3 regions of the Kribbella sp. NPDC056345 genome follow, and region 2 is predicted to be linked to each of the others. Evidence: riboswitches for the same ligand, from Rfam matches in the RefSeq annotation. Region 2 holds a riboswitch; each other region holds the start of a gene.

Region 1 (2,251 bases), on a different contig from region 2:
TGGCCGAGGATCGTCGCTATGCCAATCAAGCGTTTCTTTGGTCTGGGGATCGCGATCCTGGTGACTGCCGGAGTCGCCGTCGGAGTCCAGCTCAGGTCCCGCGACACGAGCTCGGCGGCAGCGCCGGCACCTGTCAGCACCGAGCAGAAGGCTCTGCTGCACCAGGCTGAAGAACGTCTCATCAGCAAGTGCATGACGGCGGCCGGTTTCCGGTACGACGAGCAGGCGCTGCCGGCCGTTTCCATCGATCGCAGGTTCCCGTTCCTGATCGACGACATCGCCTGGGCCCGGACCAACGGTTACGACCGGCCGGCCCAGAAGCGACCGGATCCGTACCTGGACTCACTGTCCGACGAACGGCACGCACAGTACGCCCGGACACTGCTGGGCCAGGGCAAGCAACTGTCCGTCGAGCTGCCCAGTGGTCCGCGTCTGTCCGCCAGCGACCGAGGCTGCATCGCGGAGGCCCGGCGTGAGCTTTACGGCGACCTGCCGCGCTGGTTCGTCGTACGGCGAACGTCCGACAAGCTGATCTTCGCCGTCTATGCCGATGTCCGCGACGATGCCCGCTTCAGCACAGCGATGAAGCAGTGGAGCGACTGCATGCGGGACCGCGGCTATCCCGTCGACAACCCCGGGCAACTCCGCGGCCTTGCGAAGGATCGCGGGACCGGGCGCGACACCGCCGTCGCCGAGGCGACCTGCGCCACGACCACCCCCGCGGGCCGGGCGCTGCGCGAACTCGAGGCCGAACACCTCGCCAAGATCACCGCCGAACATCGGCGGGAGCTCCAGGATCTCGACGCCCTGGAGCGGTCCGCACTGCCCCGGGCCGTTGCGGTCCTGGGGAAGCGATAGTCACCCCTCACAGAGATAGGAATCATGATGGTGAGACTCACCGCCGCGAAGACGGCAGCCTTCACCACCCTCGCCGTACTCGGCATCCTGGTCCCGACGACCTCGGCCCAGGCCGCGACGACCGATCTGGGCGACTGCCCGCGGAGCCACTTCTGCGCCTGGGCGGACGACAACTACAAGGGCACCCTGGCCAGCTGGGAGGGCGACGACAGCTGGTGGGGTGACAACAACATGCACGACGACGCCGAGTCGATGTTCAACAACGGCACCCCGGCGAGTGAGGACGTCGTCGCGATCTACTACGACGTCAATCACGGCGGGTTCGCCTTCTGCATGGACCGCGGCGAGACGATCGACGTCAACATGGACGACAACGACTACGACTCGCACGTGTGGACCAGCGGCTGCTGATCAGCTGAGGTGAAGGAGCCCTGCTCTCCTCCGGGGGAGCAGGGCTTCTGCCTGCCGGCAGGTAAACTCGTCCCCGGACCGCGACTGGCGTTGAGGTGGGGTACCACCGGGGAGCGGTCTGCCGGACGATCCGGCCGCCGGGCAGGTTCCGGCCTTGTCGCGCGCCTGGGCACTCGAATCGATGCCCGGAGGAGTGTGCGCATGACCGCCGAACTGATGATCGGGACCGATCTCGCTGCCGAGATGGTGACGAACGCCGCCGCCCGCGCCGAGAAGCTGCGCGAATCCACCGGCGTGCAGCCGTGTCTGGCGACTGTGCTGGTCGGTGACGATCCCGCGTCCGCGACGTACGTGCGGATGAAGCAGAACCGCAGCAAGAAGGCCGGGATCGGCTCGCGCAGCGTCGTACTGCCGGCCGAGACCACCACCGCCGAGCTGGTCGCCGAGCTGACCAAGCTGTCGGACGACCCCGAGGTGCACGGGATCCTGCTGCAGCACCCGGTTCCGGGGCACATCGACGAGCGTGCTGCGTTCGAGGCGATCGATCCGGCCAAGGACGTCGACGGGGTGACCATGCACGCGTTCGCGGCGATGGCGTTCGGTGAGCCCGGGTTCCGGTCCTGTACGCCGGGTGGGATCCTGCGGCTGCTCGAGGCGTACGACGTACCGATTGCCGGAGCGCACGCGGTCGTGATCGGCCGCAGCCCGATCCTCGGCAAGCCGGCCGGGATGTTGCTGCTGGCATCGGATGCGACCGTGACCTACACCCACTCGCGGACCGTCGGCCTGCCCGAGATCGTCCGGACGGCGGACATCGTGGTTGCCGCGGTCGGCAAGGCGAACTTCGTCCGCGGCGACTGGCTGAAGCCGGGCGCGGTCGTGATCGATGCCGGATACAACGAAGGCAACGTGGGCGACGTCCACTTCGAGGAGGCGAGCGCGGTGGCGCGCCTGATCACTCCGGTGCCGGGCGGGGTCGGGC
Region 2 (2,251 bases):
CCGCGGTGCCGGCACTGCGGGCCGACGAGCGGCTCGCGGCCGAGTGGATTCCGCGGTTGGCTTCGACCGAGTACGACGTACGACGGTTGCCCGGCGCAGCCAAGCGTGGCGTGCTGGCCGGGATGGGGATGACGGAGAAGCAGGGTGGTTCCGACGTGCGGGCCAACCTGACCACGGCCACGCCGACCGGCGAGGAGTATCTGCTCGACGGGCACAAGTGGTTCTGCTCGGCACCCCAGGTCGACGTGTTCCTCGTGCTCGCCCAGGCGCCGGACGGGCTGACCTGTTTCGTGGTCCCACGGGTGCTTGCTGACGGCAACCGGAACACGTTCGCGCTCCAGCGCCTGAAGGACAAACTCGGCAACCGCTCGAACGCCTCCAGCGAGGTCGAGTTCCACAGCACCGTCGGCTACCGCCTGGGCGACGAGGGCGCCGGCGTCCGCACCATCATCGAAATGGTCGCCGCCACCCGCCTCGACTGCGTCCTGGGCTCAGCCGCCCTCCAAAGACGAGCCCTGCTAGAAGCCACCTGGCACACCCACCACCGCTCCGCCTTCGGAGGTTTGCTCTCCGACAAACCCGCCATGCTCAACGTCCTCGCCGACCTAGCCATAGAAAGCGAAGCAGCCACCGCCCTAGCCATGCGCTTGGCGGCGGCCGCAGATGCGTCGACTGCACGCGGTGAGGGGGAAGGAGCGGATCGCGAAATAGCCCGCTCGGAAGCGGAGCGGCGCGCGGCGCACGCCCTGGGCGATGGTGCTGGCCTCGGCTCCCATCCCTCCCAGCAGGCCGGCGCAGCCGGACCCATCAGCCCCGAACGGGAGGCGGCGTTCAGGCGGATTGCTCTACCCCTGGCCAAGTTTTGGGTTTGTAAGCGGACTTCGTTCATGGTGGCGGAGGCGCTGGAGTGTTTGGGTGGGAACGGGTTTGTGGAGGAGTCGGGGTTGCCGCTGCTCTTCAGGGAGTCGCCTTTGAACTCGATCTGGGAAGGGTCGGGGAATGTGAATGCGCTGGATGTGTTGCGCGCGCTGAGGCGGCCGGAGTCGCTGGAGGCCTGGCTGCTGGAGGTTGGTGCGGCACAGGGTGCGGACCAGCGGTTGGATGCGGCCGTGAACGACGTACTGCAGGGGTTGGCGGATATTAACGAGGCGGGGGCGCGGCGGTTGGCGGCGCGGATGGCTTTGTGCTTGCAGGCGTCGCTGCTGGTGCGGTACTCGACACCGGCGGTGGCGGACGCGTTCGTGGCGTCGCGGCTGGCCGGGGACTGGGGTGGGGTGTTCGGGACGCTGCCACGCACGACACCGTTCCGGGAGATCGTCGAGCGCACGATAGGGTGAGCGGGTCGCGACTGGCGCGCTGAGGTGGAGTACCACCGGGGAGCGAAAAGCGTTGGCACCGTGCGCCTGGGTGCCTCGAACACTGCAACCGCAGGAGACAACGATGACTCAACCCTTCGATGCTGCCAAGGCGTCGGCCGCCTACCGCAACGCGCTCGAGGTGATCGCCTCCGTCGAGCCGACGATCGCGGGTGCGATCAAGGCCGAGCTGGCCGACCAGCGCTCCTCGCTGAAGCTGATCGCGAGCGAGAACTACGCCTCCCCCGCCACCCTGCTCACGATGGGCAACTGGCTCTCGGACAAGTACGCCGAGGGGACCGTCGGGCACCGCTTCTACGCCGGCTGCCAGAACGTCGACACCGTCGAGCAGACCGCGGCCGACCACGCCCGTGAACTGTTCGGCGCCCCGCACGCCTACGTCCAGCCGCACTCCGGGATCGACGCCAACCTGGTCGCCTTCTGGGCGATCCTGGCCCAGCGGATCGAGTCCCCGGCGCTGGCCGAGGTCGGCGCCAAGCACGTCAACGACCTGTCCGACGAGGACTGGACCAAGCTCCGCAAGGCGCTCGGCGACCAGAAGATGCTCGGCATGTCGCTGGACGCCGGCGGTCACCTGACGCACGGCTTCCGCCCGAACATCTCCGGCAAGATGTTCAACCAGCACTCCTACGGCACCGACCCCGAGACCGGGCTGCTCGACTACGACGAGGTCGCCCGGAAGGCGCGTGAGTTCAAGCCGCTGATCCTGATCGCGGGCTACTCGGCGTACCCGCGCAAGGTGAACTTCGCCAAGATGCGCGAGATCGCCGACGAGGTCGGCGCGACCCTGATGGTCGACATGGCACACTTCGCCGGCCTGGTCGCGGGCAAGGTCTTCACCGGCGACTTCGATCCGGTACCGCACGCGCACGTCA
Region 3 (2,251 bases), on a different contig from region 2:
ACACCGCCGACGTAGCCCCACGGGACGCTCTCGATCCGGCCCTCGGTGCAGCAGGCGTGTTCCATCGCTTCGGATTTCGCGCTGGTCCACTTGAGCGCGAAGGCCATCGCACCGTTGGCCGAGACGTCCGCGGGGTCCGGCGTACGGGCGTCGTTCCACCACTTGTCCCGGGCCGCGACTAGCTCGGAGCGGCGGCCGCTGACCTCGCGCGCGTACCGCTTCATGCGCTGCACGCGCGGCGGGCCCTTGTCGGAGGCGACCTCGAGCCAGACCTCGTTGAAGACATGGGCCGCGATACTGCACAGCACACTGCCCGGCCGCGCCCGTGCCACCACCGCATCACCGAAGTCGATCAGCTCGGCCAGCTCCAGACCGGACCACTTCTTCGCCAGCACCTGGACCCGGCCGGTGTGCGCCGCGTAGCTGCCCGGGTGCCGGATCAGCGCGGCATGGAAGATCTCGGCCTTGTCCTCCAGCTCCGCCTGCAATCCGAGGGCCGCCCATTGCAGCACCTCCCACGGCACCGCGTCATCCGCGGCCGCCACGATCGCGTCCTGCAGCACCGCGGCCGCCGTACGCAGAATGTCGTGGAACGTCGCGAACCGCTGCGCCGACACGTCCTTCGCCCGCTGCCCGGTCCGCACCGCCCACGCCTCGAACACCAGTGTCTGCCCGAACCAGAGCAGCAGATCCGGATCCTTCGGGTATGCCTCCAGCCGCAGCTCCAGCTGTTCGCTCCGCCCGACCGCCGCCTTCGCCAGACCGGTGGCCCGGATCGACCGCAGGTTCGTATTCGCCGGGGTCACCTTGAGCAGGGCCAGCCCGGTCGACAGATCTCCCTGCCGGACCGCCGCGTACGCCGCGTCGAGGTCGTCGTCCAGCCAGGCCTGATCCAGCCTCAGCCCGGACACATCGACCCCTGACGCCCCCTTTCGCGAGAAGAACCCCATTCGCGGATGGTAAGACTCCTCCGACCTCTCTGGTTCGGAATTGCACCTTCCTGCAATAGCCTGTGCCCTACCGCGACTGGCGAGGGTGGGTCACCACCGGGGAGCGGACAGCTACGTGGCGTCGTCCGCCTGGGCGCCTCCTTCCGGAGGTGCTCATGCGTTATGGGATGAATCCACACCAGGCCGCTTCGATGACAGCCGTCGGCTCGGCCGCACCCTTCACCGTGGTGGCGGGCAGTCCGTCGTATGTCAACGTGCTCGACGCCCTCACCGGCTGGCAGCTGGTCCGGGAGGTCGCTCTTGTTTTCGGGGCGCCTGCAGCGGCGTCGTACAAGCATGTCTCCCCGGCCGGCGCAGCCCTCGGTACGTCGGTCGCTGACGCGTACCGGCGCGCCCGGGACGCCGACCCCAAGTCGTCGTACGGCGATTTCGTGGCGGTCTCGCATCCCGTGGACGCTGAGCTGGCCGCTGTGTTGAAGGGCGTCGTGAGCGACGGGATCATCGCGCCGGGCTACGCGCCTGGTGTGGTCGAGGTGCTGGCGGCGAAGAAGCGCGGCACGTACTTGGTGCTGGAGGCGGATCCGGTGTTCGAGCCTCCGCGTGAGGAGGTGCGTGAGCTGTACGGTCTCCGGTTGACCCAGGAACGCGACTCCCTGCCGTTGACCCGCGACCTGTTGTCCCCTGACCTGCCGGACTCCGCGGCCCGCGATCTCCTGCTCGGCCTCATCGTCGTCCGCTACACCCAGTCCAACACCGTCGCCCTCCTGAAGGACGGCATGGCCATCGGCATCGGCGCCGGCCAGCAGTCCCGCGTCGACTGCACCCGCCTGGCTGGTCAGAAGGCCGCCGGGTGGTGGTCCCGCCGCTCCACCACGCGTCTGACCGGGGTATCCATGGTCTCCGACGGCGCTCTCCCCTTCCCCGACAATGTCGAAGAGGCAGCCCGTTTCGGCGTCACCCACATCGCCGAACCCGCCGGCTCCATCCGCTCCGACCAAGTAGCCGCCGCCTGCACCACCCACGGCATCACCTGGTCCCCCACCAACGTCCGCCTCTTCCGCCACTGACCGCTATCAGTGCAGCCGGTAGATGCCGGCAGCGACCCCGCGACGGACAACCTCCGCTGTAGCAGCCGCTGACTGGTCGGTGGTGTCGAGGGCGTGGTGCTCCAGCGGGCCCAGCTCGGCGAAGGCGCCGTACATATGGCTGATGGCGCCTTCGTCACGGAGCGATTCGGGACCGCGGGTCTGCGCGCGGGCAATGGTTTCCTCGAGTGCCGGCCGCAGTACGACGTACGACAG

Evidence for each region. A riboswitch is a leader RNA that binds a small molecule or an ion and turns the genes downstream of it on or off. The one in region 2 is predicted to bind ZMP and ZTP.
Region 1: it holds a riboswitch for ZMP and ZTP, as region 2 does, so the genes downstream of both, ACFCV3_RS11145 (bifunctional 5,10-methylenetetrahydrofolate dehydrogenase/5,10-methenyltetrahydrofolate cyclohydrolase) here and ACFCV3_RS42400 (glycine hydroxymethyltransferase) in region 2, are expected to answer to the same signal.
Region 3: it holds a riboswitch for ZMP and ZTP, as region 2 does, so the genes downstream of both, ACFCV3_RS29720 (5-aminoimidazole-4-carboxamide ribonucleotide transformylase) here and ACFCV3_RS42400 (glycine hydroxymethyltransferase) in region 2, are expected to answer to the same signal.

The regions. Positions count from the first base shown of each region.
Region 1 is NZ_JBHJQQ010000003.1:20,640-22,890, reverse strand. Features, by position in the region: gene ACFCV3_RS11155 (hypothetical protein) at 19-858, shown strand; gene ACFCV3_RS11150 (peptidase inhibitor family I36 protein) at 883-1,269, shown strand; ZMP/ZTP riboswitch at 1,340-1,447, shown strand; gene ACFCV3_RS11145 (bifunctional 5,10-methylenetetrahydrofolate dehydrogenase/5,10-methenyltetrahydrofolate cyclohydrolase) at 1,471-2,251, shown strand, end outside.
Region 2 is NZ_JBHJQQ010000031.1:8,932-11,182, reverse strand. Features, by position in the region: gene ACFCV3_RS42405 (acyl-CoA dehydrogenase family protein) at 1-1,337, shown strand, start outside; ZMP/ZTP riboswitch at 1,335-1,416, shown strand; gene ACFCV3_RS42400 (glycine hydroxymethyltransferase) at 1,441-2,251, shown strand, end outside.
Region 3 is NZ_JBHJQQ010000009.1:154,577-156,827, reverse strand. Features, by position in the region: gene ACFCV3_RS29725 (hypothetical protein) at 1-950, opposite strand, end outside; ZMP/ZTP riboswitch at 1,013-1,092, shown strand; gene ACFCV3_RS29720 (5-aminoimidazole-4-carboxamide ribonucleotide transformylase) at 1,106-2,017, shown strand; gene ACFCV3_RS29715 (AAA family ATPase) at 2,024-2,251, opposite strand, start outside.